3 regions of the Rhodococcus quanlei genome follow, and region 1 is predicted to be linked to each of the others. Evidence: riboswitches for the same ligand, from Rfam matches in the RefSeq annotation. Region 1 holds a riboswitch; each other region holds the start of a gene.

Evidence for each region. Region 1 has a riboswitch for cobalamin ahead of ACZI8Q_RS01370 (FecCD family ABC transporter permease). Riboswitches for the same ligand answer to the same signal wherever they lie in the genome.
Region 2: it holds a riboswitch for cobalamin, as region 1 does, so the genes downstream of both, ACZI8Q_RS16135 (ABC transporter substrate-binding protein) here and ACZI8Q_RS01370 (FecCD family ABC transporter permease) in region 1, are expected to answer to the same signal.
Region 3: it holds a riboswitch for cobalamin, as region 1 does, so the genes downstream of both, metE (5-methyltetrahydropteroyltriglutamate--homocysteine S-methyltransferase) here and ACZI8Q_RS01370 (FecCD family ABC transporter permease) in region 1, are expected to answer to the same signal.

The regions. Positions count from the first base shown of each region.
Region 1 covers NZ_JBUYWD010000002.1:128,708-138,531, forward strand. Annotated here, with positions in the region: gene ACZI8Q_RS01350 (alkaline phosphatase D family protein) at 1-612, shown strand, start outside; gene ACZI8Q_RS01355 (alkaline phosphatase family protein) at 646-1,920, shown strand; gene ACZI8Q_RS01360 (phosphotransferase family protein) at 1,948-3,117, opposite strand; gene aspS (aspartate--tRNA ligase) at 3,270-5,129, opposite strand; cobalamin riboswitch at 5,303-5,535, shown strand; gene ACZI8Q_RS01370 (FecCD family ABC transporter permease) at 5,658-6,755, shown strand; gene ACZI8Q_RS01375 (ABC transporter ATP-binding protein) at 6,841-7,653, shown strand; gene ACZI8Q_RS01380 (ABC transporter substrate-binding protein) at 7,650-8,660, shown strand; gene ACZI8Q_RS01385 (Rv2578c family radical SAM protein) at 8,693-9,745, opposite strand.
Region 2 covers NZ_JBUYWD010000022.1:80,018-89,841, forward strand. Annotated here, with positions in the region: gene ACZI8Q_RS16125 (ABC transporter ATP-binding protein) at 1-595, opposite strand, end outside; gene ACZI8Q_RS16130 (FecCD family ABC transporter permease) at 640-1,650, opposite strand; gene ACZI8Q_RS16135 (ABC transporter substrate-binding protein) at 1,752-2,744, opposite strand; cobalamin riboswitch at 2,849-2,986, opposite strand; gene ACZI8Q_RS16140 (MMPL family transporter) at 3,094-5,214, shown strand; gene ACZI8Q_RS16145 (SDR family oxidoreductase) at 5,247-7,238, shown strand; gene ACZI8Q_RS16150 (sucrase ferredoxin) at 7,243-8,151, opposite strand; gene ACZI8Q_RS16155 (YdeI/OmpD-associated family protein) at 8,167-8,493, opposite strand; gene ACZI8Q_RS16160 (ABC transporter permease) at 8,641-9,363, opposite strand; gene ACZI8Q_RS16165 (ABC transporter ATP-binding protein) at 9,404-9,824, opposite strand, start outside.
Region 3 covers NZ_JBUYWD010000015.1:2,687-12,510, forward strand. Annotated here, with positions in the region: gene ACZI8Q_RS12455 (short-chain fatty acyl-CoA regulator family protein) at 1-1,318, opposite strand, end outside; gene prpD (2-methylcitrate dehydratase PrpD) at 1,436-2,938, shown strand; gene prpB (methylisocitrate lyase) at 2,938-3,864, shown strand; gene ACZI8Q_RS12470 (bifunctional 2-methylcitrate synthase/citrate synthase) at 3,861-4,970, shown strand; gene metE (5-methyltetrahydropteroyltriglutamate--homocysteine S-methyltransferase) at 5,040-7,301, opposite strand; cobalamin riboswitch at 7,430-7,642, opposite strand; gene ACZI8Q_RS12480 (3-deoxy-7-phosphoheptulonate synthase) at 7,964-9,058, shown strand; gene ACZI8Q_RS12485 (alpha-ketoglutarate-dependent dioxygenase AlkB) at 9,062-9,685, opposite strand; gene thpD (ectoine hydroxylase) at 9,726-9,824, opposite strand, start outside.

The DNA of each region.
Region 1 (9,824 bases):
CGCAAGGGACTCGTGTCGTCCGATGCGCAATGGAAACTCGTCGGGAACCCGGTGATGATCACACCGGTTGTATTTCCGCCCCTCGAGCCGCGCACCACGGCCGCACTGACCGAACTGCTCGGTGTGCCGACCAGCGGCATCCCGTACAACGTCGACCAGTGGGACGGGTACACCGCCGACCGCACACGCCTGTTCGACGCATTGCTCGCGAACGACGTCCGGAACACGGTCTTCATCACCGGTGACATTCACTCTTCCTGGGCGTGCGACCTTCCGGTGAATCCCGCGGCATACCCAGGTAGTCCTATCGTCGGCACCGAACTCGTCGTGCCCTCGGTGACCTCCAACAACATCGACGACATCCTGGGAACACCGCCCCGGACCGCGACGCTGGCCGCTGAGGAAGCGATCCGAGCGACCAACCATCACATCCGCTACAACGAACTCGATTCCCACGGTTATGCCGTGCTCGCCATAGATCGACAGGCGACCCAGATGGATTGGTACTTTCTCGACGATCGGACCGACCCGGCCACGGGCGTACACCGCGCCGCGGGCTACCGGACAGCCGCGAACGGTGGCCACGTCGAGCCTGCACCCCCACTCCCCTGACCGGCCCTCCCCGAATCGGTGAACGGATAACACATGAACTCGCTCCAGCCCACTCGCCGCCAGGTCCTGGTCGGCGGCGCGGTTGCCCTTACCGCCACCGCGATGACAGGTGCGGCTGCATCGCGCGCATTTGCCGCGCCTGCGGATCCTGGAATCGATGTTCATGTCGTCGTGGTCGACGGTATGAGGCCTGACGAACTGACGACGGACCTCACTCCGACGCTCACGCGTCTGGCGACAGCGGGCACCACCTTCACGGACGCCTCGGCTATCACCATTGCCGAGACCCTCCCCAACCACGCGGCGATGATGACGGGTGTTCTGCCGTCGCGAAACGGGGTGCCGGCGAATGCGATCTTCGACCCAGCGGAAGGCGGGACCCGTGACCTCGACCGACCGACGGACCTGTGGGCGCCGACCATGCTCGATCGGATCCGCGACGAGCTGGGATTCGTCACGGCCAGCGTGCTGTCGAAAGAATATCTGCACGGACTGTTCGGATCGCGAGCTTCCGTGGTCTGGGAACCTGCACCCCTGATTCCCGGCACCGAACACGCACCCGACACCTTCACGATGGATGCGCTGATCCGGACGATCGAGGATCATTCCCCGCGGTTCACTTTCACCAACCTGGGTGACGTGGACCGGGTCGGGCACATCGACCTGTCGGGTGTCTCCCTGCGAATTGCCCGGAACGCGGCTCTGCGGAACACCGATCGGCAGGTCGAACGATTCGTGCACCACCTCCAGAACACTGATGCGTGGTCGCGTTCGGTGGTCATCGTGCTCGCCGATCATTCGATGGATTGGTCGGAGCCCGCAAAGCTGATCGGATTGGACCATCCCCTCAACGCCGACCCCACGCTTGCCGGTCGGGTGCAGGTATGCCAGAACGGTGGCGCCGACCTTGTCTACTGGACCGGTGCCCCCGCGGACCGCGGTGCCGCCGTAGCACGAATCCGCGAGATCGTCGCCGGCATCGACGGCGTGGACACCGCCGTACCAGCCTCCGACCATGACCTCGGAGACCGTGCCGGCGACGTCGTCGCATTCTGTCGACCCGGGTGGCGGTTCAGTGACCCCACACCGCTGTCCAACCCCATTCCCGGCAACCACGGGCACAGCGCGACGATGCCGATCCCCTTCTTCGTCAGCGGGGGTAGTCCCCTCGTGCGGAGAGGACAGACGGTTGCCGGTTCGGCCCGCACCATCGACGTCGCACCGACTGTTGCCACCCTGTTCGGCCTGAACGCTCCGACAGGCGATTGGGATGGAAAAGCCCTGATGCAAGCATTCAACCAGCGTTGACGTTCGAGCCGGCTGATGGTCTGGAGGTCAGCCAGCAGGACTCGCCAGCTTGGCCGCAACCGCTTCCGCGTGTTCGGCGATGACGGCGTTTCCGGCCCCCTGCGCCGCACGTGCCAGCTGCTCCCAACGGCGACTCAGTGCCACCGTTCGCGGAGCGGAGAGAGCGTGTTCGCGAACCTCCGAGATCAACGTGTGATCGTCGCGCAAGAACAGGTAGGTGCTGATCCACACCCAGACCAACTGGGCCTCGACGATGCGAGCATCCAGGAACTCGTCATCGGCCAAGGCAGGCCACATGCCGACAACCTCGGCGCGCCAGGCTTCGGTCATCGCCTGTGCTCTGTCCTCGGAGAGGTCGATGCTGCACAAGCAGCCCGGGAACGACACGAGTGCGTACGCGATATCGAGCATCGCGTCCCGGAATCCACCCCACTCGTAGTCGAGGAACCGAACACCCTCGTCGTTGACGATGATGTTGTCCGGACACAGATCCGAGGGACTGAACGCCCGAAATCGTCCGCTGTCGAACAATTTCTCGGCCTGCGTGACTTGTTCGACCGCATCGGCGGGAACCTCGATTCCGAGGTGATCCTGCAAGAGTCGGGGCACCTCGGCAACGGCCCGACCCACCTGGCCGGCCACGAAGTCGTCGCATTGCTCGACCTCCGCCCTGCGAAGCAATGCGGTGAAGTCCTCTTCGCGTCCGACGGTCGCAGCGTGCATCCGCCCCAGAGCCTGCGCCATCGCCATGAGTGTGTTCGTGACCGTGTCCGTATCGGAATGTTCGAGCAGCGAGCTGATCGATGTCGCATCGCCGAGATCACTCAACACGAGGATGCGCGCGTCGAGGTCGGATGCCAACAGCTCGGCACCCGGCCGCACATCGGTGTGCAGTGCGGTGGCGAACTGGTAAGAGACGGCCTCCCGCAGAAAGGCGGTATGGGAATCATCGGGCGGCCCCTCGCCGTCGGGCATCCACGAGTCGGTATGACCCCCGTCTCGCACTTGCTTCACGACGAGAGTTCTCGGCAGCGAGAACGGATTCTCGGCGACTCTCACCCGCAGCACGATGGTGGGGCCACTACCCCCGAGATCGACGGGATCCACGAGGGTCACGGGTGCGCCGGTGCGCCGGGTGAGCAGCTTCTCGGCTGCGGCAACTACCTCGGAAACGGGGTCTGCCAAAATTGCGATCATCGGTAACCAACCTACCTTTTGGTGACGCACGTCATCGACCTTCCCCGTCGGCCTGTCAGGCGCGGGCGATCGATTCCCAGTTCGGATCGTCGACCACCGCCACGAATGTGACATGACTCACATCCGGGACGTGGGCGATCGATCAGTTCACGTCACTTGCCGGTCGCCGCACCTTCGCCTGTGTCTGCCTTCGCGGATGCCGATTCAGTGGGTCCAGCATCTCCCGTTTCGGTGCTCGGCGCTTGTTCCTTCGGTACCGGCTTGGCATCGATTCCGGACTCTTTCCGTTGCGCTGCCGTGATCGGCGCCGGCGCATCGGTCAGCGGGTCGACGCCGCCGCCCGACTTCGGGAAGGCGATCACCTCGCGAATCGAATCGACTCCGGCGAGTAGTGCGGTGATCCTGTCCCAACCGAAGGCGATTCCACCGTGCGGCGGTGCACCGAACGCGAACGCGTCGAGGAGGAACCCGAACTTCTCCCGGGCCTCCTCCTCGGAGATACCCATGACACCGAATACACGCTCCTGCACGTCTTTACGGTGGATACGAATGCTGCCACCGCCGATCTCGTTGCCATTACAGACGATGTCGTACGCATAGGCCAGAGCCGATCCGGGATCCGTGTCGAAGGTATCGAGCGACTCCGGCTTGGGAGAGGTGAACGCGTGGTGGACCGCGGTCCACGCGCTCCAGCCGAGTGCCACGTCCCCGCTGGCGGTGGCGTCCGCTGCAGGTTCGAACATCGGGGCGTCGACCACCCACACGAACGCCCACGCGTTCTCGTCGATGAGATCCTGCTTACGGGCGATCTCACCGCGTGCAGCGCCGAGCAACGCCCGCATCGCCTTGGTGGGGCCGGCGGCGAAGAAGATGCAATCGCCCGGCTTCGCGCCCACGTGCGCGGCGAGGCCCGCACGCTCGTCCGCCGAAAGGTTCTTTGCGACCGGTCCGGCGAGCTCGCCGTCCTCGCCCACCAGAACGTAGGCGAGCCCCTTCGCTCCGCGCTGCTTCGCCCACTCCTGCCAAGCATCGAGTTGGCGGCGTGGCTGACTCGCTCCACCGGGCATGACGACCGCACCGACGTACGGCGCGCGGAACACACGGAACGGTGTCTCCGCAAAGTACTCGGTGCACTCGACCAACTCGAGGTCGAATCGGAGGTCAGGCTTGTCCGAACCGTACCGACGCATGGCTTCCGCGTAGGTCATCCGAGGGATCGGCTCGGCGATCTCGTGGCCGATCAGACGCCACACCGAAGCGAGAATTTCCTCCGCGAGGAGGATCACATCGTCCTGGTTCACAAAGCTCATCTCGATGTCGAGCTGAGTGAACTCGGGCTGACGATCTGCCCGGAAGTCTTCGTCGCGGTAGCAGCGAGCGATCTGGTAGTACCGCTCGATTCCACCGACCATCAGCAACTGCTTGAACAACTGCGGACTCTGCGGGAGCGCATAGAACGACCCCGGTTGCAGCCTGGCGGGCACCAGAAAGTCGCGAGCACCCTCGGGGGTGGAACGAGTCAGCGTGGGTGTCTCCACCTCGACGAACTCGTGGTGGGCCAGAACCCCGCGCGCTGCGGCGTTGACCTTCGAACGCAAACGAATGGCCTGGCCGGGGCCTTCGCGACGGAGGTCGAGGTAGCGGTGTTTGAGTCGCGCTTCCTCGCCTGCCTGATCGTCGAGCTGGAACGGCAACGGCGCGCTTTCGTTGAGCACCTCGAGGTCCGTGGCGTTCACCTCGATGGCGCCGGTCGCAATCTCGAAGTTCCGGTTACCTTCCGGTCGAGACTCCACCGTGCCCGTGATCTTCACGCAGTACTCGGCACGAAGTCGATGCGCTTGCTCCGCCGCAGGTCCTTCACGGAACACGACCTGCGAGACACCGGAAGCGTCGCGCAGGTCGATGAACACCACTCCACCGTGATCGCGGCGCCGGGCAACCCAACCGGTCAGGGTCACGGTTTGCTCGGCGTGCTCGGCTCTCAGAGAACCGGCGAGATGTGTGCGTAGCACGGGATTCCTTTCGAAACGTGGAGCAAGCTACTTCTTCGGCTGTGATCCTACGGAGACGTACGGCGCGATCGGAAACGCCCACCCGATTATGGTCCGTGGTCTCCGGGCTCGCCGACAAGTCGGCGTTTCGACGGCATCCTGCTGCACCTGCCCCGGAATCCGGCGCTACTGCTAGCATCCGGGTTGTTGCTGGTCCACCCTTCTTCGGTTGCGCGGAATGGTGGGGTAACAGGGAATCCGGTGAGAATCCGGAATTGGCCCGCAGCGGTATTCGGGAACGACCGTCGTCAACAGCACTGGGTACACATCCGCGTATGTGCGGGTGAACCCGGGAAGCGGCGACCAGTAGGCAGTGCCTTCGCACACGCCCGTAAGTCCGAAGACCTGCCAGCACACCACACGAGAGATGCGTGTGGTGACCGACGGCTTCGAGGCACAAGCCAGGGTCCCCGCCGATGGTGCGTTACTGTGCGCCTTCCGCGCGGTGCCTGAGTGCCCCTTCGAGGTCCTCAACAGGCGAGGACACCGATGAACACGCTCGACACAGCGCCACAAGCGGTGCGTGGGCCCATACGTGCCGCGTCCACTGCACCACTCGTCCGCACCACCGTGATCGCTGCGGGCGTCACCGCCGTGCTGGTCGTCTCCGCACTGGTCGCGGTCGGGATCGGAACGGTCCCGATCCCATGGTCGGACACCGTGCACTACCTGTCCGCCTACGTCACCGGCAGTGTCATCGAGCCTGACGAGGTCACCCGCTATCGCATCATCGCCGATACACGGCTGCCCCGCGTCCTGCTGGCGATCGTGGTCGGTGCGGGATTGTCCATGGTGGGTGTGGCGGTCCAGGCAATGGTGCGCAATGCGCTCGCCGACCCTTTTGTGCTCGGCATTTCCTCCGGCGCTGCGGTCGGCGCGACGTCGGTGATCTTGTTCGGGGTGTTCGCCGCGATGGGAATCGCCGCAATCTCGTTAGCCGCCTTTATCGGCGCCCTGGTGGCGACCGTGCTCGTCTATGTCGCTGCACGCACCCGCGAGGGTCTGTCGCCCCTGCGTCTTGTGCTCACCGGTACAGCCTTGGCTTACGGGTTCTCCGCGATCACCACTGTCATGGTGTTCGTCTCCCCGCGCGGCGAGGATGCCAAGTCGGTGATGTTCTGGTTGCTCGGCAGTCTGGCGCCGGCCAGATGGTCGGCGTTACCTGTCACCACCGGCGTTGTGGTCATGGGTGCGATATTGCTCCTCGTGTGGTCCACAAAGCTCAATGCCTTGGTCATGGGTGACGATGTGGCCAGCGGCCTCGGTTTGGATGCGCAGCGGTTCCGTGTGCAGCTGTTCGTCGTGTGCGCGGCCATGACCGGGACTCTTGTCGCGATCGTCGGAGCGATCGGATTCGTCGGCCTCGTCGTTCCGCACGTGACACGCATGATCGTCGGCGCAGACCACACCAGAGTGCTCATCATTGCTCCTCTGTTGGGAGCCGTCTTCATGGTGTGGGCCGACGTGATCAGCCGCGTCGTAGTCGCACCCTCGGAGCTCCCCATCGGCGCGATCACCGCGTTTGTCGGTGTCCCGACGTTCGTACTCCTCATGCGTGCCCGCCGCTACACGTTCGGCAACACATGACGACGGGGCTTGGCCGCCGCATAACGACCCCCACCGACACACAGACGTCGACTGAACCACGATGCCGACAGAAGGAACCTTCCGCATGGACTTGACGATCGAGGACCTGACCGTCGAGGTCGCCGCGAGCACCTTGATAAGGGGCGTGGACCTGGCGGCACGTCGCGGCGAACTCGTGGGACTCGTCGGACCGAACGGCAGTGGCAAGTCGACAATCCTTCGGTGCGCATACCGCGCTCTGCGGCCCACTGCAGGCCGTGTACTGCTCGATGGCGCCGACGTACAGAGCATGACGATGAAACAGAGCGCCCTGCGCCTCGCCGCGCTGAGTCAACAGGCGACAGTCGAATTCGGATTCACCGTCGACGAGGTCGTGGCCACCGGCCGCCTGCCGCACACCAGCGCGCTCGGTCGCGACAGCCACGATTGCCACGCGATCGTCGCCGAGGCTCTGCGAACTGCTGGGGCCGCCCACTTGTCGTCGCGTTCCTACCTGGAGCTGTCCGGTGGCGAACGGCAGCGCGTCCTGATCGCCCGAGCTCTCGCCCAGCAACCGCAGGTCCTCGTTCTCGACGAGCCCACGAACCATCTTGACATCAAGCATCAGATCGACGTTCTACGTAAAGTCCGCGACCTGGGAATCACGGTGCTCGCTGCGCTGCATGACCTCAACCTCGCAGCGATGTTCTGCGACCGGATCTATGTCCTCGATCGGGGCACCATTGTCACCTCCGGAACCCCACGTGAAGTGCTGGTGCCGAGCATCGTACGCGACGTATTCGGCGTCGAAGCGCACGTGATCACTCATCCCCATACCGGTGCACCGCAACTTCTGTACTCGCCGAACACGATGTCCGACGACCCTGCCACCCATCTCGAGGAGATCACCACCGCATGAGAATCCGCAACGCGTTGACCTGCTCCGCGCTCACTGTGTCCGCCGTCCTGCTTGCCGGATGCGGCGCCCAGATCGATGACACCTCCACCGAGGCAGCGGCCGGATATCCGGTCACAGTCACCAACTGCGGTGTCGAGAAGACCTTCGACGCGCCACCGGACAACGTGGTGGTCAACGACATCAACATGACGGAGATGATGTTCGCGCTGGGCCTCGAAGACCACATGGCCGGCTACATTCTCAGCGACTCGAAGGACGGTAATGCCGCCGCGTCCCCATGGAAGGACAGTTTCGAAGCGGTGCCGCTGCTCGGCACCAAGATCAACAAGGAACTCGTCCAGGGCGCAAGTGCCGACCTCGTTTTCGCGGGCTGGAACTACGGATTCACCGAATCCAGTGGTGTCACACCGGACGTGCTGGCGAACGTCGGCATCCCCAGCTACGTTCTCACCGAGTCTTGCCGCCAAGGCGACAGTACCGCTCGCGGCATCATGGATCCGATCCAAGCGCTCTACACCGACATCGACAACCTCGGAACGATCTTCGGGGTACCCGAGCGGGCCGACCAGCTGATAGCCGACTACAAGAAGACGATCTCCGATGCCCGCGCGACAATCCCCGCCGACAGGCCGGCACCCACGGTATTCCTGTACGACGACGGCACTACTCAGCCACTCACTGTCGGTACCAACGCAGCGGCACATGACGTCATCACACGCGCGGGCGGCAAGAATATCTTCGATGACATCGACGACAGCTGGACCGATGTCTCCTTCGCCGCGGCCGCCGACCGCAATCCTGACGTGATACTGATCAACGACTACGGCAGTACTTCTGCAGAGCAGAAAGAAGAATTCCTTCGAAGCCACCCGCTGATGGCGAGCACGACGGCAGTCGAGAACGGCAACTTCTTCGTGCTTACGTACCCGCAACTGACCGAAGGCCCACAGAATCCTCAGGCCATCGCGGATTTCGCCGAGTACCTAAACACACTCAGCGACTCCTGAGTGGACCTGGATTCTCGTACCGGCCAAGGACGTCAGAACAACGTGAGTGTCTCGGCACGGGCAGATTGTGCGCCCCGTGGGCCGGGTGCGCCAGCGCCCTCCACAGCACGCTGCCGCTGTGCTGGCGCCTCCGACTCGACGCTGGGCACGAGTCCGTGCTTGACGATCAATGGATCGAGGCGCCGCTTCAACCACGCCTTGTATTCGGTACTGACGTAGGCGCCGCGACCGTACAGCTGCCGGTACTGCCGAATCAGGGCGGGGTGTTCCGCTGCCAGCCACGTCAGGAACCACCCCTTGGTACTCCCCCGCAGGTGCATCGGAAACGCGGTAACCGAATCGGCACCGACGTCGGCAATGGCACCGAGTAGTCCGTCGAGGTGCCGTTCGGAGTCGGTGAGAAACGGGATGACGGGCGCGACCATGACATTGCACGGCAGGCCGGCATCACGCAGGGCGCGAATCAGGTCCAGTCGCGCGCGTGTGGACGGGACCCCGGGTTCCAGGGACTTCTGCAGGTCCTCGTCGTGGATCGCGAGTGACACCCCGATACTCACCGGAACCTGCTGCGCGGCCAACGACAGAAGCGGGATGTCCCTGCGAAGCAGCGTCCCTTTGGTGAGTATCGAGAACGGCGTGCCCGATTCCACGAGTGCTCGAATCACTCCTGGCATCAATCGGTAGCGGCCCTCTGCACGCTGGTAGGGATCGGTGTTCGTCCCCAGCGCGACGTGGTCACGCTGCCACGACTTCCGGGAGAGTTCCCTCCGGAGCACCGCGCCCACGTTGGTTTTCACCACGATCTCGTTGTCGAAGTCCGACCCTGCATCGAGATCGAGATATTCGTGCGTGGGCCGCGCGAAGCAGTATTTGCATGCGTGCGAGCAGCCTCGAAATGTGTTGACGGTGAAATGGAATGGAAGGGCTGCTGCGTCCGGAACTTTGTTGAGCGCGCTCTTGCACAGCACTTCGTGGAAGGTGACCCCGTCGAAATCGGGGGTACGCACGGTCTGCACCAAACCGGAACGATCGAGACCGGGCAACGCACCATCGTCGAGGCCGATCGCTTGCCCGTTCCATCGCATGACCTAATGCGAACATACGTTCTAATGCCTGTCAATGCACTGGCCCCTCATGCCTGAACAACGCCGCGCCGAGTAGCGC
Region 2 (9,824 bases), on a different contig from region 1:
TGGTGACGACGACCGCGAGACCGCTCGCGGCAAGATCTGCGAGAACCTTCATCACTGTCAACTGCTGGCGCAGATCCAGGTGGTTGGTGGGTTCGTCGAGGAGCAGTATCCGCGGCTGCTGCGCCAATGCTCGCGCAATCGAGACACGTTGCCGCTCACCCCCGGACAACGCTTGCACGTCACGCGAGGCCAGGCCGATCAGATCGACCCTGCGCAGGCATTCTTCGACAATGACGCGATCCGCCTCGGTCGGGCGATCGAGGAGGCCGCGATGCGGGACGCGGCCCAGTGCCACCGATTGCCGCACGGTCAACCCACCCGATGTGGTCGGCTCTTGGGTGCTGACACCGATCGTGGTGGCGAGAACCCGACGGCTGACGTGTTCGGTGTCCGCCCCTTCGACCCACACAGTCCCGCTGTGCGGACGCAACGCACGATAACCGCACCGCAACGCCGTGGTCTTCCCGGATCCGTTCGGCCCAACCAGGCCGAGGATCTCACCCGGACGTACCGAGAAATCGATCTCCCGAAGCACCTGGCGCGAGCCGAGCACCGCGGATACACGCTCGAGCGCGAGGGCACCCTTTCCGGGCACTTCTGCCGTCACAGTCTCGTCGATTGTCTGCGCCTCTTTGAAAGTCACTGCTCAGCCTTCCGATACTGGCGGTACAGCATCCATACGAAGATGGGTGCACCGATGAGTGCGGTGATGACACCAACCGGAACCTCCGTGTTCGACACGATCGTGCGCGCCACGGTATCGGCGATCACCAAGGCAATCGCACCGACGAGCATCGCCACTGGGAACAGCCGCACGGCCCGCGTGCCCACCAGATAACCCGCCAAGTGCGGAATCAGCAGTCCGATGAAACCGATACCGCCCGCCACGGACACCGCAGCGCCGGCCAGCAGCGAAACTCCGAGCAGTGACACGACGCGGAACCTGCGCACATTCATGCCGAGTGCGCTCGCGCCGTCGTCACCGGTCTTGAGCAGATCGGTGCGGTTCGCCCCGAGCAGCACCGCTGTGCCGACGAGCGCGAGAACGAGCCCGGGAAACATCGACGTGGACCAGCGGGAGCCGCCCAAACCGCCCGCCAACCAGTGCATCACGGCACTGAGCTCATTGTTTTCGGCCACCACCAGCAAGGTGAAGGTGATCAGCGCCGAGAAGACCTGCGCCAACGCGACTCCCACCAGAATGATTGCCGTGGGCTGCGGGTAGCGGCCGCCGATCGCCAGCGACAGAAACAACGGAATCATCGCACCGACGAACGCGGCCGCCGGAATCGTGAACGCTCCGAGTGCACCCGCACCGATGCCCAACACCATCACCAGAACGACACCGAAACCGGCACCCGAGGACACACCGAGCAGATAGGGGTCGGCGAGCGGATTGCGCGTCACCGCTTGAGCTACAGCACCCGCCAATGCCAGCGCGGCACCCACCACCGCAGCGGTGACGGCACGGGGCAGTCGTGAATCCATGACGATCGCTTCACGGGCATCGGACCACCACGTATCGAATCCGCCACCGGCGATCGCGTGCACGACGATGGCCCACACGTCACCGACGGGGATGTGCACGGAACCGAACGACACGGCCAGGCCCATCCCGAACAGCAAACTCACCGCGAGTGCGACCAGCAGTGCTCCGAAGCCGAACCGTCGGCGCCGGTACTCGACGGTTTCTTCTCCTGCTGTGTGCGAATCTCCTGCTGTGTGCGAATGTTCTCTTTCGAGTGTGCTCGTCACGACTGCGGCACCCGGTCAGGATGAAGCGCGTGCGCAATCGTTCGGGCGGATCGCAGCAACCGCGGGCTCTCGAAGAAGTCACTCAGTGGGACCACAACGAAGTGATCGTTGCGTACGGCGGGAGTCGTCATCATGATCGGCTGCGATTTCAGGAAGTCGATCTTCTGCTCAGCACTCTTGTCCCCGTAGTCGAGGACCACGATGGCCTCCGGGGCACGCTCCCCGATGGTTTCCCAGGTGGTGTCCGGATACGGCTTCTGCCCCTCCGAGAACAGGTTGATCGCACCCGCGTAGTCCGCGATCAACTGGCCGGCCCCCTCACCGCCGACGGTCATCGGAGCGTCTTCTCCCGAGTCGTAGAAGAAGGTAGGAACAGGCGGGGCCTCGCCGATCTGCTCCCGCAGCTTCGTCAACCCGTCGACCACCCGGTCGATGATCTTCTGTGCGGCCGCCTCTTCGCCGAGGATGCGACCCAACTGCGAGTAGTCGGTGCGCAGCAGATCGAGATCGGGGAATCCGGTGCCGCAGTACTCGGAGAACATGAAGGTGGGAATCCCCTTGCTCTCGAAGAATTCGCGGGATCGGCCCTCCTGTTCGTTGAACGCGCTCGTCATTCCGCCGACCACGAGGTCCGGGTCGAGGTCGAGGATCTGTTCGGAAGTGGGGTGCTGGTCCGACAAACTCGGAATCTGTGCGTACTCGTCCGCAAACTCGGGCAGTGGCGTGTCGTCGGCGTCCCCCATACCGACGATTCGGTCACCGACCCCCATCTCGATGAGCACCTCGGTGACATGACTGTCCATGGACACGATCCGTTGCGGCGGCGCCTCGAATTCCTGGGTGCGATCACAGTTGGTGATCGACACCGGCTCGGCGAAGGGTTGCGCGGACGCGGCATCGGCCACGCCGTCACCGCGGGAACAGCCACCGACCAGAAGAGCAGCGGCCAGAACGATCACACCACCACGGGGGAACGACAACAAACGCATGTAAACCTCATTGCGGGCTCAGAGCCACGAACAACGACCAGCTCACCCCACCGCGCACCGCGGCGGCGCGGGCAGGACTCCGTTTCGTAGACCACGACGAACAGGGGGTCACACACCGTCCGACGGGTAATCGGGCTCGTGACCGACCGTGGTCGACCACCTACCGTTGCGGGTCAGCGCCGGATTCGGACCGGCTTCCCCCATCGAATGGCTGCACGTGCGCTGTCGAGTATGCCCGATTGCTCGCGACGTCCTGCGGGGAGATCCCCGTCACGCTCACACCCCATCCGCCCCACCCGCATTACAGTCGACAAGGTCGCAACCGCGCCGATAGATCCGGGGAGAACGCATGACACGTTGGGCATCGCTAGTCGTCACACGAAAATGGTGGGTGTTGATCATCGCCGTTCTCGCGGTGGTGGTGAGCGGTGTATGGGGCGCCGGCGTGTTCTCGAAGCTCAGCCAGGGTGGGTTCGTCGACCCGAACAGTGAATCCGCCGAGGTCGCTCGCATCGTCGAAGACACTCTGGGCCCCCAGACGCCGAGCATCATCGCGATCTACACGCCCCCCGAGGGCGAGACCGTCGAGGATATCGGGCCCGCGGTCACCGCGAATCTGACCGAGTTCAGCAGCGAAGTACCCACGCACTCGGTCACCTCCTATTGGACCGCAGATCCGATGACGAAACCGTCGATGCTCTCCGAAGACGGCACCATGGCGTCGGCAGCGATCACCGTCGATCCGGACGCCGACATCAACATCGCCAATTTCAACGACCTGCTTCCCAAACTGGAGGTCGAGGGCGTCGACGTCCAGTTCGCCGGCAATTCGACGGTCGGGGTCTCCTTCAACAACCACCTGCAGAGCGACCTCGTCCTTGCCGAAGCCATTGCCCTACCGATCACCCTCGTGCTGCTGGTGTTCATCTTCGGCGGCCTGGTCGCCGCAGCAGTCCCGGTCTTCGTCGGCATACTCTCGATTCTCAGCGCCCTGGCCACATTGCGCGCACTGACGCTGTTCACCGACGTCAGCACGTTCGCCATCAACGTCGCGTCGCTGCTCGGACTGGGACTCGCCATCGACTACGGGTTGTTCGTCGTCGGGCGGTTCCGCGAGGAACTCGATGCGGGTGCCTCGCCGATCGAGGCCACCCGGCGCACCATCCTCACGGCCGGACGCACTGTCGCGTTCTCAGGACTACTGCTGATCTGCGCGTTCTCCGGCATGCTCGTGTTCCCGCAGGACGTGATCAAGTCGCTCGGATTCGGCGCGATCGCGGCCGTGGTCGGTGCCGCAGTCCTGTCACTGACGGCAGTTCCCGCCCTGCTGGCGATCCTGGGGCACCGCATCAACGCACTGAGCTGGCGTAAAGGCGCAGCTCAGCGGGGTGAAGAACGGGCCCGCAAGTTCTGGGGCACCGTCGTGACCCGCGTTATGGGTAAGCCGATCGCCGTCGCCGTCACGATCGTCATCGGCCTCCTGGTGCTGGCCGCTCCCCTGACGAAAGCCACCCTCGGCGAGGTCACGTACACCGCTCTGCCCGAAGGCGACCCGGCGCGCGTGGCCACCGACGTCCTCGTGAACGACTTCCCCACCACCGGAAACGGTGCGACCGTCATCCTGCGCGGGACGGACGGCACCGCCCCGACTCCCGCGGACGGACAGGCCGTTGTCGAGTCCGCGAGCGATATCGACGGGGTCGGTCAGGTGACGCTGGTCGGGTCGAATGCCGAGTTCGCGGCCGTTCAGGTGACGTATTCGGAAGGTGCCGACGGCGACGAGCAGAGCAGTGTCGTGTCGAGTCTGCGCGCACTCGAGCCACCGGCAGGGACCGAACTTCTCGTCGGCGGTGGGCAGGCCACGGTGGACGACAGCAACGCCGCGATCACGGAGTGGTTGCCAGTGATGGTGGCGATCATGGTGATCTCGACTCTCATCCTGTTGTTCCTCGCGTTCGGGTCGATCGTGTTGCCGATCAAGGCGGTGTTGATGGCCGGCATCAGCCTCGCCGCCACCTTCGGTGTGCTGACGTGGGTCTTCCAACTCGGACACGGCGCCGAACTGCTCAACGTGAGCCCGTCTGATCTCGAACCGACGTTCGTGGTGCTCATCATGGCTGTGGTGTTCGGTCTCTCCACGGACTACGAGGTGTTCTTGATGTCGCGCATGGTGGAAGCCCGCGCCGAAGGAGCGTCCACCGAGGAAGCAGTGAGGTTCGGCGCAGAACGCACCGGACGCATCGTCACTGCGGCAGCCTTGCTGCTCATGATCGTGACGGGGGCGTTCGCGATCTCCGGTCTGTCGGTCATGCGGTTCCTCGGAGTCGGCATGATCGTCGCCCTCATCGTGGATGCAACAGTGGTGCGCATGCTGTTGGTGCCGTCGTTGGTCAAGCTGATGGGTGAGGCGAACTGGTGGGCGCCGGGATGGATGAAGCGCCTGCACGAGAAAGTTGGCATCGGACACTAGCCGCCAAACTTACCCCGGAGTAAGTTCAGGTCATGGCGACGTACATCGTGACCGGCGGAACCGGATTTCTGGGCCGCAACGTACTGGCCGAACTGCTGCGGCAGGACGAGAACGCCCACGTCCATGTCCTCGTTCGGCCAGGCTCGGCGGAGCGTTTGGCTGCGATCGCACAGCTGTTTCCGGGCGGCGACCGGATCGAGCCGCTCGTCGGAGACCTGACCGAACCGAATCTCGGTGTCGAGAATCCACCCGCAGCCGAGCACGTACTTCACCTCGGCGCGATCTACGACCTGACGGCCGGCGAGGAGCAAGCCGACACGAACGTGCGTGGCACCCGCTCGGTGATCGAGTTGGTGCGGCGGTTGGGCGCCACCCTCCACCACGTGTCGTCCGTTGCGGTGGCGGGCGACCACCGCGGCCATTTCGACGAGGACGACTTCGATCTCGGTCAAGGCTTTCCCACCGCGTATCACCGCACGAAGTTCGAGGCCGAGAAACTCGTCCGAGAGGCGGGGGACATTCGCACCCGCATCTATCGGCCCTCTGCGGTGGTCGGTAGTTCGGTGACAGGCGAGATCGACAAGATCGACGGCCCCTACTACATGTTTCCCGCAATCGCGGCGTTGTCGAAACTCCCGACCGCATTGCCTCTCCTCATACCGGACCTGGGCACCACCAACGTCGTTCCCGTCGACTATGTGGCGCGGGCGCTCGTGCAGTTGATGACGCAGCCCGACCTCGACGGCCGGACCTTCCACCTGGTCAACCCGAAGCCACAGCCGATTCGTGAGATCTACTCGGCACTCGCAAAGGCTTGCGGCGCTCCACGTCCCGTTGCGGAGGTACCGCGCAGCCTTGTTCGCCCCTTCATGGAACCGACGTCGATCGGGCCGATCGATGCCGGGCGCGCATTCGCACTGAAAGCGATCGGCATTCCACCCGCATTGCTCGGCACCATGACGCTGCCCGCCCTCGGCAGCGAAGCGACACGGAACGCATTGAACGGCAGTGGCATCGACGTACCCGAGTTCGGCGAGTATGCGGCGACCCTATGGGGGTACTGGCGCGAGCACCTCGACCCCGACCGCGCGCGACGCGACGACCCGCACGGGCCGCTGGTGGGGCGCCGCGTCGTGATCACGGGGGCCTCGTCGGGAATCGGCCGCAGTTCCGCCCTGGCGATTGCCCGCAAAGGTGCGACCGTGCTGCTCCTCGCACGACGGGCGGACGAATTGGCGGCCGTGGTCGAGCAGATCCGTGCCGACGGTGGGAGTGCGCACTGCTACCCATGCGACATCACCGACAGCGAATCGGTCGACCGGACAGTGGCTACCATCCTCGACGAACACGACCACGTGGACATGTTGGTGAACAACGCCGGCCGGTCCATCAGACGCGGGATTTATCACTCCACCGACCGACTGCACGACTACGAGCGGACCATGGCGGTCAACTACTTCGGCGCCGTGCGGATGATCCTGGCCCTACTCCCCCAGATGCGGGCACGACGCTTCGGACACATCGTGAACATCAGCAGCGCCGGAGTGCAAGCATCCACGCCACGCTTCTCGGCATACGTGGCCAGCAAATCCGCCCTCGACGGATTCACCAATGTCGCTGCAGCAGAAACCCTGTCGGACGGAATCACCTTCACCACCATCCACATGCCGTTGGTGCGTACGCCCATGATCGCACCGACAGCCCAGTACAACGCCGGGCCGGCGGCGAGCCCGGAGGACGCGGCCCGCACGGTGGTACGCGCCCTCGTCGAACGCCCGAAGCAGATCGACGCACCACTCGGAACACTCGGTGAGTTCGGATCCTTCTTCGCGCCACACACCAAAGACCTGATGCTCCACCAGTTGTACAAGATGTTTCCGGATTCACCGGCGGCCCGTGGCGAACAACCGGCAGACGCGAGTCCGCGCAAGCCCACGAAGCGGGGTAGCACCATCCCTACCCCACCCCTGCTCGGGAGCGTCGGCCGGCGGGTGGGCAACCTGATCCCCGGCGTGTACTGGTGACTGTCTAGTGGTGACGTGTCAGCTCGTGCACGTCGCGAGCCACGAGCGGCCTGACGGCCTTCGGCACCGCACCACAACTCGCAGGGCGAGGTGGCAGCTCCACCTCGTCGATATCCACCGACCACTGGCGACCGTCCGTGTGGACCACCGTGTCGCCGACGACGCTCAGCCCGTTCACACCGGCGTCCACCCGCTCACGAACCGCCATCTCCGCGACCTGGCCACGCGGATTCCACACGCTACGGCCACGTAATCCTTCGAGTTGCACCTCGCCGCGGCCGGCCGCCTGCATCGCCGCAACGCTTGCGGCGTCACCGAGCCGGCCATACGAATAGCCGCTGGGTAGCAGAATCATCGACGGTGCGAATCGGTGTCCCCCAGTGTGCGAGCACTCCCACACGCCCCCACCGAACTCTGCGCCGTCGAACTCTGTGGCCAGGGCGGCAGCCACCGGGCGGCCGAGCACGGCACAGCACTGGTCACGCTTGCCGTGCGCACACACCAACGCGATCGGGCCGTCCACACGAGCACCGATTCCGGGCGCATCACCGCCGACGAGAGAGAAGTCCACGTCGAGCAGCTCCGCAGGCTCTGAAACTTCCAGTCGCTCACACCACGATCGGTTCGGGTGCGATTGCGCGAGCAAGACAGTGTGCGCGGGACGCTCCGGATTTCCCCCGGTCAGTGTGCTGCGGCCCGGGCGTCTGATGAACATGATCCGAACCCCGGCAGCGTCGGCGCGGACACGCAATGCTTCGGCCAGGTCGGTCCCCAGCGCCGCCCCGTCCAGGACGTCCCGGCCCCAACCGCCGGGAAACTCCAGACACACCCAACCGCTGACCTGCGCTGCTGTACCGGCGAGCGGCTCGTCGCGCGCAGACATGGCGGAACACGTCGTCACCCCAGCTTCCATCACGACGACATTCTGTCAGTCGTGGAACTTCCGCCTCTCGGCGAGTTGTTGCACGAACTTCTCGATCCGGCGTGCGCGGGTTTCCGCCCGCTTGGCGTCCTGTAGTCGGTAGAAGATGGCATATCGGTTCTGACTGTTCAAGGTTTCGAAGAAGGCAGCCGCCTCCGGGCTGCGGGACAAGGCCTCGAGGAAGCCGTCGGGCACCTTCGCGTTCTTCGGCCCCTTGTAGGCCCGGTCCCAGTAGGCCCGGTCCCAGTAGGCCCGGCCCCAGCGACCGTATGCCTTGGTTCGTTCGACCTCTGATCCAGCCGAAGCGCAAAGCGACTTCGAGTACCTGCACATAATCGATGGACGTATGGGCGGACGACTTCTTCGCCATCTTCAACTCGAGCCCTGGCGACGAATCGTGATGTGCCATCATCCAGGAACAAAACTCGGCCTGGTCGGCGAACAGCTCGACGGGCAGATCCGACGGTGACTGCCATCGCCTCAGCGTCGCGGTTCCCAGCGGAAGAGTGCGCGGGCCAGCAGGAAGGCGACCGCCACCCAGCCCAGCGTCGGGAGCAGGAGCATCAGATTCTCGACGAGTTCTCCAGTTCCGTTCCACGCGTTGATGTTGAGCTCGGTGGCCGCACCGCCGGGGAGCAGTCGTTTGAGCCAACCCAGGCTCTCGGTACCGGTGATGCCCACCCAGAACGCGACAGCAGAGGTGCCCATCGTGATGGGAAGGGTCGTGACCTGGGCGTGCTCGGGGGAGTTGGTGATTCCGGCGGTGGCCAGCGCGAGCCCGACCATCATCAGCACCAGCGTGAGTCCTGAGACGATCAACAGCGGGATGTTCGCCGGCGCTGCATCGACGTAGGCGAGCACCCCGAGGACCGCGGTGACCTGCACGATGCCGATGATGGCCGGCGGGCCGACGATGCCCGCGAGCGCGCCCGGGTCGCTGACCGCCGTGGAACGCAGGCGTTTGAGGAACAGGGTCTGACGGCGGGTGGCCAGGGTCGTCACGGCGGTGGAGTAGAGGCCCATACTGATGAGGATCATCATGAAGAAGCCGGCCAGGAGCCCGATCCCGGTGGGGGCCTGCACAAAGGTCTCCCGCTGCGCGATGAAGAGCAGGCTGAGTCCGAGGGGGATGACGGTGGCGCTGAAGAACACCATTCGATTGCGGTAGATCTGGAGGAATTCGCTGCGGGCGATGGAGAGCATGATGTGAAGTCCCTTGGGTGTCGTGGCGAGCGGGTGTGTTCTAGTTCCGGGTGATCGAACGGAAGATGGTGTCGAGGCGGGTGGGTCCCGATTCGAGGCCGCCCAACTCGATTCGTTGTTCGCCGGCCCACGCCAACAGCGCGTGGAGATCGCGCTGCATCTCGTGGGTCTCGATCAGGTAGCCGCCGTCGGCAGTACTCGTGGCGTGTATCGGTAGCGGTCGGGCGCCGCCGGGGAGAGTGAAGCGGATGGTGCCGGGCAGTGTCCGGGTGAGCTCGGCGACGGTGCCCTCCATGTGGAAGGTCCCCTCGTGCATGAGCCCCACACGGTCGGCCCGCTGCTGGGCCTCCTCCAGGTAGTGGGTGGTCAGCACCACCGTGGTGCCGTTCTCACGGAGTCTGTCCACCGAATCCCAGAGGGCGTCCCGGGACTGGATGTCGAGGCCGGTGGTCGGCTCGTCC
Region 3 (9,824 bases), on a different contig from region 1:
GACGGTCACAGACCTTGCAGCCCGCGCCGATGGGCACAGCCGCGTACGGGTCCTCGAGCTGAAGCCCTTTCGAGTAGACGAGCCTCTCCGCGTATTCGAGATCGCAGCCGAGGCCGATCGCGAAGTTCTTTTCCGGCCCACGGTAACCGTGACCACCGCTGTGCGTGGTTCGGGCAATCCACAGGTAACTGCGTCCGTCGGGCATCTGCGACACCTGACGAAGTATCCGACCAGGCCGCTCGAACGCTTCGTGCACCACCCATAATGGGCAACTACCACCTGCTCGGGAAAAATGGAACGCCGTGGCGGACTGCCTCTTCGAGATGTTTCCGGCGCGGTCGGTGCGGACGAAGAAGAAGGGCACTCCGCGCTGTCCCTTGCGTTGCAGTGTGCTCAGCCGGTGACAGATGGTTTCGAATCCGACCTCGAAACGTTGGGCCAGCAGGTCGATGTCGTACTGCAACTCTTCTGCCGAATCCAGGAACGTTCCGTACGGCAGTATCAGCGCCCCGGCAAAGTAGTTGGCCAGCCCGATTCGGGCGAGCCTTCGGGACTCTGCGGTGAGCGTCGTGTCTTCACCCACCAGCCTCTCGAGTTCGTCCTCATGGTTCAGAAAGGCCAACTGGGTAGCCAATTGGAATGCGCGCTGCCCGGGTTGGAGTCGGCGGGCGAGCTTCACCATCCGCCGGTCGGGGTCGTACAGGCGGAGCGGCCCCAGTGCACCCATCTCCTCGTTGAGAATCTGAACGCTCACACCGAACTTCTCCTCCAGCAGTCGCGTCAACTGCAGGTCCATCGACCCGACGTACAGGTGCTCGGTGCGAAACATCTCCTCGGCGGCCTCGTCGAGTGACGCAATGTGGTTACGCCGGTCGTAGAAGAAGTCGCGAACCTCCTCGTACGGCATCGGTGTTTGCCCGTCCGAGGGCGCGCCGGACAGCTGGGCGGAGAACTGGTCGAGTTGGTCCGATGCTGCATGCAGTCGCCGATGCAAAGTGACGAGGGTGCGCCCGATGGAAGGCATGCGGGCGACGAGCTCCTCCACCTCGGACAACTGCGCGTCGCCGGCGGTCTCGGTGAGCACATCGTGCAGATCCGATACCAGTCGTGCGTCGCTGTCCGCGGCGAAGAATTGCACGTCGAGGTCGAATGTGGCGTTCAGTTTGAGCAGTACCGGGACGGTGAGTGGACGCTGATCGTTCTCGAGTTGATTGAGGTAGCTCGAGGAGAGGCCGAGGGTCTTCGCAAGTGCCACTTGAGTGAGGTGTCGCTCCTCGCGTAGCCGTCGCAGGCGGGCTCCCACATACATCTTCCGCACAGCCGTCAGCGTAACGCCGCACATTTGCAACTATTGCAAAAACCCGAGCGGCAATCCGCAAAAATAGGCATTTGCGAGGCATTTTGCAGGTGGAAGCGGCTGTGTAGCGTGCGAATTATGAAGAAGCACGTAGTACGTACCCGCCCCTCGGCCGAAGTATTCCCCCGAGAAGAGCACCTTGCGTGGAAGGTTGCGGAAGTTGCAACAGACCTGGTCGAGGTGCCAGCCGATACCAGCGAGATGATCGTCAACCGCATCATCGACAATGCAGCCGTCGCAGCCGCCTCGATCACCCGTCGACCGGTGTCGAGCGCGCGCGCTCAGGCGCTGACCCACCCGTACGCCCCCGGATCCACCGTGTTCGGCGTGGACGATCGGGTATCGCCGGAATGGGCTGCGTGGGCGAACGGAGTGGCCGTTCGTGAACTGGACTTCCACGACACCTTCCTGGCGGCCGAGTACTCGCACCCGGGAGACAACATTCCGCCGATCCTCGCGGTCGCACAGCACTGCGGCCGCAGCGGCGCCGACCTGATCCGCGGATTGGCGACCGGGTACGAGATTCAGATCGACCTGGTACGGGCCATCTCCCTGCACGAGCACAAGATCGATCACGTCGCCCACCTCGGCCCTTCGGCCGCAGCCGGTATCGGAACCCTGCTCGACCTCGATGCCGACACGATCTATCAGGCGGTCGGTCAGGCACTGCACACGACGACGGCCACCCGCCAGTCACGCAAGGGCGAGATCTCCAGTTGGAAGGCGCACGCGCCCGCTTTTGCCGGGAAGATGGCCGTGGAAGCCGTCGACCGTGCGATGCGGGGCGAAGGAGCCCCCTCGCCCATCTGGGAAGGTGAGGACGGTGTCATCGCCTGGCTCCTTGGCGGACCGAAGGTCGAATACTCGGTGCCGTTGCCCGGACCGGGTGAGGCCAAACGCGCGATCCTCGACAGCTACACCAAAGAGCACTCGGCCGAGTACCAGAGTCAGGCCCCGATCGACCTGGCCCGCCGCATGCGTGCGCAGGTCGGCGACCTGTCGCAGATCGCGTCGATCGTTCTGCACACCAGCCACCACACTCACTACGTGATCGGTACGGGATCGAACGACCCGCAGAAGTTCGATCCGTCGGCCAGCCGCGAGACTCTCGACCACTCGGTGATGTATATCTTCGCGGTGGCCCTCGAGGACGGCGAGTGGCATCACGAACGTTCGTATGCTCCCGAGCGTGCGAACCGCCCTGAGACCATCGAACTGTGGAAGAAGATCTCCACAAAGGAAGACCCCGAATGGACGCGCCGCTATCACTCCACCGACCCCGACGAGAAGGCGTTCGGTGCGCGCGCCGAGATCACCTTGCGCAGTGGCGAAGTCATCACCGACGAACTTGCGGTCGCCGATGCCCACCCGCTCGGTGCACACCCGTTCGCCCGTGAGCAGTACATCGCGAAATTCCGCACTCTGGCAGAAGGAGTCATCGCACCGGCAGAGCAGGACCGGTTCCTCGATGTCGCTCAGCGCGTTCCCAGTCTGAAGGTCGGCGAACTCGATCAGCTCACTGTCACTGCCACCGACGACGTCCTGGCGGCGGCGCCCACGATCGCACAGGGGATCTTCTGATGAACGACAACACATCACGCGTGATTGCCGCGCCCGCATCTGCGTCGGACAAACGCAAAGCGTTCCGGGCCGGTTTGGCATCGAACAAGATTCAGCGGATGCCCGGAGCGTTCTCTCCACTCGTCGCGATGTTGGCGCAGGAAATCGGGTTCGAGGGCGTGTACGTCTCGGGTGCTGTCGTGTCCGCCGATCTCGGTCTCCCCGATATCGGTCTCACCACTCTCAGCGAGGTCGCCGATCGTGGGCAGCAGATCGCCCGAGTGACCGACCTGCCGACCCTCATCGACGCGGACACCGGGTTCGGCGAGCCGATGAGCGCAGCCCGCACCGTCACCGTTCTCGAAGATGCGGGTCTGGCGGGTTGTCACCTCGAGGATCAGGTCAACCCCAAGCGTTGCGGCCATCTCGACGGCAAGGCCGTGGTCCCCGCCGGCGACATGGTTCAGCGGATCAGGGCAGCGGTGTCCGCTCGGCGCGACCCCGACTTCGTCATCTGTGCTCGCACCGACGCCCGCGCCATCGAGGGGTTGGATGCGGCCATCGCACGGGCGAACGCCTACGTCGACGCTGGAGCGGACATGATCTTCGTCGAGGCGCTCGCCGACGAATCGGAGTTCGAGAAGTTCCGTGCCGGTGTCCGAGTGCCATTGCTGGCCAACATGACCGAGTTCGGCAAATCCGATCTGCTCTCGGCATCTGCGCTCGAGAATCTCGGGTACAACGTCGTGATTTATCCGGTGTCTACCCTGCGGCTTGCGATGTTCGCCGCGGAACAGGGACTGCGCGAGATCGCGGAGACCGGCACTCAGGCCGGCGTCGTCGACCGGATGCAGCACCGCAGCCGGTTGTACGAATTGCTGCAGTACGAGAACTACAACGAATTCGATTCCGGGATCTTCAACTTCACACTCGAGGGGGAGTCATGACGCAGATCCGCAAGGGACTCACCGGTGTCGTCGTCGACACGACGGCAATCTCGAAAGTGGTGCCCGAAACCAATACCCTCACCTACCGCGGATACCCCGTGCAGGACCTCGCTGCACACTGCTCCTTCGAGGAAGTGGCGTATCTGCTGTGGAATGGTGAGCTGCCCGACGACGGCCAACTGCAGTTGTTCACCCAACGCGAGCGGGCGCAACGCCGAGCCGATCGCTCGTTGCTGTCCTTGCTGGCCAAACTGCCGGACACGTGTCACCCGATGGACGTGGTGCGTACCGCCATCAGCTACCTGGGTGCTGAGGACCCGGAAGAAGACGACAACGCATCGTCCGCCAACCTCGACAAGTCACTCCGCATGATGGCGGTGTTGCCGACGGTGGTCGCCGCCGACTTCCGGCGCCGTCGCGGCCTCGATCCGATCAACCCACATTCGCACCTCGGATTCGCGGAGAATTTCCTCTACATGTCCTTCGGTGCGGTGCCGGACACGAGGATCGTGAAGGCGTTCGAAGCCTCGCTGGTGTTGTATGCGGAACACAGTTTCAATGCGTCGACCTTCGCCGCTCGCGTGGTGACGTCGACGCTGTCGGACATCTATAGTGCGGTGACGGCCGCCATCGGAGCGCTGAAGGGGCCGTTGCACGGCGGCGCGAACGAGGCCGTCATGACCATGATGCTCGAGATCGACGATCCGGCCCAGGCGTCGGAGTGGTTGCGGGGCAAAATGGCCGACAAGCAGAAGGTGATGGGCTTCGGCCACCGCGTCTACAAGGACGGCGACTCCAGAGTGCCGACCATGCGCGCCGCTTTGCAGGACGTTGCGGCGGTGACCGATGGCCAGAAGTGGCTGGACATGTACGACGAACTCGAGCGCACCATGCTCGACGCCACGGGAATCAAGCCGAATCTGGATTTCCCGGCGGGTCCTGCCTACTACCTGATGGGCTTCGATATCGAGGTGTTCACACCCATTTTCGTGATGGCGCGCATCACCGGTTGGACTGCGCACATCATCGAGCAGGGGAGTGCGAATGCCCTGATCCGGCCGCTCAGTGAGTACTCGGGTGTTGATCAGCGAGTCCTCGCCCGCTGACCGCCCTCACCCCTGTGCGTGGTTTGCGAGTCGCCCGACTCGCAAACCACGCACAGGCGGCGGAGTCGCCTACAGCTCGGCGCGAACCAGTTTCGCCGCTTCGACGAGGTTGCGGAGCGACTCCTCGACCTCGACGGGGCCGCGGGTCTTGAGTCCACAATCCGGATTCACCCACAGCCGTTCCACCGGAACGGCTTTCAGTGCTTCGCGGAGAGATTCGGCGATCTCGTCCACGCTCGGTACCCGCGGAGAGTGAATGTCGTACACGCCGGGCCCGACCCCCAGGTCGAAGCCCACCGCGTTGAGATCGTCGAGTACCTCCATGTGTGAGCGTGCTGCCTCGATGGACGTCACATCGGCATCCAACTTGGCGATGGCCTCGATGACCTCACCGAACTCCGAATAGCACAGATGCGTGTGGATCTGCGTCACATCGGCAACCCCGGAAGTGGACAACCGGAACGCACCGACGGACCAATCCAGGTAGGCGGTCTGTTCGGTAGCGCGCAAAGGCAGCAGCTCCCGTAGCGCGGGTTCGTCGACCTGAATGATCTTGACGCCCGCAGCCTCGAGGTCGACCGTTTCCTCACGGATCGCGAGGGCGACCTGGTTGGCGGAATCGGCCAGGGGCTGATCGTCGCGCACGAACGACCACGCGAGGATGGTCACCGGACCGGTCAGCATGCCCTTGACCGGGCGCTCGGTCAGTGATTGTGCGTACTCGATCCAGTCGACGGTCATCGGTTTCGGTCGCCGAACGTCGCCGAACAGGATCGGCGGACGCACGCACCGGCTTCCGTACGACTGGACCCAGCCGTTGGCTGTGGCGAAGAATCCGTCGAGTTGCTCGGCGAAATACTGCACCATGTCGTTACGTTCGGGCTCGCCGTGGACGAGGACGTCGATGTCGAGCTGCTCTTGTAGCGCCACCACATCGGCGATCTCACCACGCATCCGCGCCAGGTACTCGGCCTGGTCGATCTCGCCCTTGCGCAATGCGGCACGGGCGATGCGGATCTGCCTCGTCTGTGGGTACGACCCGATTGTCGTCGTGGGAAGCGGTGGGAGATCGAGTGCGGCTTGCGCCTGACGGCGTTCTGCAGCCGGGCTGCGTCCAGCGTCGGATTCGATTGTCGTGGCCAAGCGTTCACGTAGTTCCGCGTCGTGCAGGCGGGCGTCGGTGGCGCGAGTCGACGCGGCCGCGCGGGCCAGTGCGAATTCGTCGTCGACCGATTCGCGGCCCTTGGTGATCGCGGTGCCCAGTGCAACGACCTCGCGCACCTTTTCACTGCCGAAAGCCAGCCAGGAACGCAGCGCTTTGTCGAGTTCCGTCTCCGCATCGAGCGTGTACGGAACGTGCAGCAAGGAGCACGACGTCGACACTGCAAGCGAGCCGACGTTGCCGAGGACGGTGCTGACGGTGGCGAGGGCCTTGCCGAGGTCGGTGCGCCAGACGTTGCGACCGTCGACGATGCCGGCCACCACGTGCTTGTGAGCCAACCCGGGAACCGATGGAATCGAGTCGCTTCCGGCGACAAGATCGAGTGCGAGCCCCTCGATTCCGGTGGAAGCGAGGGCAGGCAAGGCATCACCGAGACTGCCGAAGTAGGACGCGACCAGGATGGCCGGCCGACTCTCGGCTCCGGACAGAGTGTCGTACACGCGTGTGGCGACGGCGATCTCCTCGGTGGTGCGATCCGCGACCAGCGCAGGTTCGTCGATCTGCACCCATTGGGCACCCTTGTCGGCGAGCAGTGCGAGGAGTTCGGCATACAACGGCAGCAACTCGTCGACGCGATCGAGGAGCTTTGTGTCGGATCCCACTCCTTTCGAGAGCAGAAGGAACGTGACCGGACCCAGGACTACCGGTCTGGCTGGGATGTCCAGTGCGAGTGCTTCGTCGAGTTCTGCGAGCACTTTGGACGGATCCAGCGAGAACGTCGTCGACGGCGAGATCTCCGGCACGAGGTAGTGGTAGTTGGTGTCGAACCACTTGGTCATCTCGAGCGGCGCGACCGCGTCATTGCCTCGTGCCGCCGCGAAGTAGCGGTCGAGCGGGGTGTCGATATCCGCAACGCGCTCGGGCAGGGCACCGAGCATCGCAGCAGTATCGAGGACGTGGTCGTAGTACGAGAAGGTGTTGACGGGAACGGAGTCGAGCCCGGCGTCACGCAGCTCGGTCCAGTTCTGGGCACGCAAGTCGGCGGCGACCGACTCCAGCCCGGCAGGGTCGAGCTTTCCTGCCCAGTAGGCCTCGACGGCCTTCTTCAGTTCGCGATTGCGGCCGATGCGAGGGGAGCCCAGCACGGTCGCTGTGAATGAAAATGTCACGAGTTTCTCCAGTTGCGTAGCGGTACGGTCACCACCGGCAAGCGGGTACACCTCTCGAGCCCAGGACAGATTTCAAGCGCACGGAGGTCTACGCGCCCATTCCACGGGGCGGTGAACCGTCGGGCACGGCGTGCCCGACGCAGTCGGCAGGTCTTCGGACTCGCAGGCAGCCGGCGTATTCGACGTCGGACCTAGTGGCCGTCGCTTCCCAGGCGTTGAAGACCCAGTGCATGGTGACGGCGGTCGTTCCTGCTCACCGCTGCGGGACAGTTCCGGATTCTCACCGGATTCCCTCTCACACGTAACGCCTCGAAAGGCGCACGTGCTTCGACGCCGAGCGCAGTCTTCGGGGCTCCTCACGACCGCACCGGGCGAACCAGCTGCACCGACCAGCATAGCCGTCTCTTTGCGGCCGAAACCCCCGGTGCGTGACGAAGGAGGGTGGACACTCGTCAACCGCTCACAGGGGATGATTCGCGTGGATGGAGAGAAGTCGCTAGTGTGGTCGGCATGCAGCGCGCATATTTTTGGTTTAGCAGGCCGGCCCTGGGTGGGTCGGTCGGTGTTACCACGCGCTGACCTCCACCCTACGAGCCGGATACAGACCGGCTCGCTGGAGTTCTTCACAGTCTTCGAGTCGGTTGGAACAGGAAACCGACGTAATGACTATCACTATCGACAATTCCGTTGCCGTCGACGAATCCACTCTCGACAATCAGCGAACTGTTTCGCTGAGTCCTCTCGTACCGCCGTCAGTGGTCCGCGGTGAGCTGACTCCCGGCGACGTTGCGTCCGCGACGGTCCGGACGGGACGTGCGGGAACGGTCGACATCCTGCGCGGCGACGACGACCGCCTGCTCGTCGTGGTCGGCCCGTGCTCGGTCCACGACCCGGCAGCGGCCATCGACTACGCACGCCGCCTGGCGTCCAAGGCCGAAGAATTGCGTGCCGACCTGCACATCGTCATGCGCGTGTACTTCGAGAAGCCGCGCACCTCGTTGGGGTGGAAAGGTCTGCTCAACGACCCACATCTCGACGGAACGTTCGACATCGACAGCGGCCTGCGGATCGGCCGCAAGCTGCTGCTCGACATCTCCGACCTCGGCCTTCCGGTCGGCTGCGAATTCCTCGATCCGATAATGCCTCAGTACATCTCCGACCTCGTGTCCTACGGTGCGATCGGTGCCCGCACGGCTGCGAGTCAGGTGCATCGTCAGCTGTGCAGTGCACTGTCCATGCCGGTGGGGATCAAGAACTCCACCGAAGGTGACGTGCAGGTCGCGGTGGACGGAACGCGTGCTGCCGCAGCAAGTCACGTCTTCCCTGGCACCGACCTCGACGGACGTGCAGCACTGGTCCGGACTGCCGGTAACCCGGACTGCCACGTGATTCTGCGCGGCGGTACCGACGGCCCCAATTACGATGCAGAGACTGTTGCCGACACGGCGTCGCGGCTGCGTAAGGCCGGGTTGCCCGAATGTGTGGTGGTGGATGCGAGTCACGGCAACAGCTCCAAGAATCACGAGAAGCAGATCGACGTCGTCTCGGATCTTGCGGCCCGAATCGAAAACGGGGAGAAGGGTGTTGTCGGTGTGATGCTCGAAAGCTTCCTGGAGGCCGGGCGTCAGGACCTGCGCCTCGGCCACGTCGACGAGCTGACGTACGGCAAGTCGATCACCGATGCGTGCCTGGATTGGGAGAGGACGGCAGCGCAACTGGATCGCCTGGCGAGCGCTGTTGCCGCACGACGGCAGTGATGGTCAGCGGACACCACGCGTGCGGAACTGCACACTGATTCGCGGTCCCGTCGGACGTTTGCTCTTGGGTACGCAGTGTTCCCACGTGCGCTGGCATGATCCGCCCATCACGAGCAGGTCGCCGTGCCCGAGGGGGAAGCGCAGCGACGTGCCCCCGCCGCGCGGTCGTAGGAGAAGCGACCGCGCGGCGCCGAGAGACAGGATGGCGATCATCGTGTCCTCTGTGCGGCTGCGTCCGGTGTCGTCACCGTGCCAGGCGACGCTGTCGTTCCCGTCTCGGTAATAGCAGAGCCCGGACGTCGCGAACGGTTCGCCCAACTCGCGTGCGTAATGAGCCGACAAGGTGTTGCGACTCGTGACGAGCATGGAATCGGGCAGTGGTGCGCGTTCGTCGTAGAAGCTGACGAGCCGGGGAACGTCGACGACTCGGTCGTACATCTGCCTGCGCTCTGCCCGCCAAGGCACGACGCTTACCAAGCGTTCGAACAACGCATCGGAACCCGACAACCAGCCGGGTGCGGTGTCGACCCACGCGTCCCGAGCGAGCGGAGTACGAGTGAGGACGCTACCCAATTCGCCGAGTTCGGCACCGAGGGCCGAGTCGTCGAACAGCGATGGCTGGAGCATGCAACGAGCCTACCTCGAGGTATCGAACGGGTGTTCGATGTCAACTGATCGGGGTGAAGTCTCGACTGCTGAGGTATGTCGGACGCGGTGCCTGCGCGGCGTACGGCTCCGTCGGCGGGTTCTCGATGCTGTTGAACAC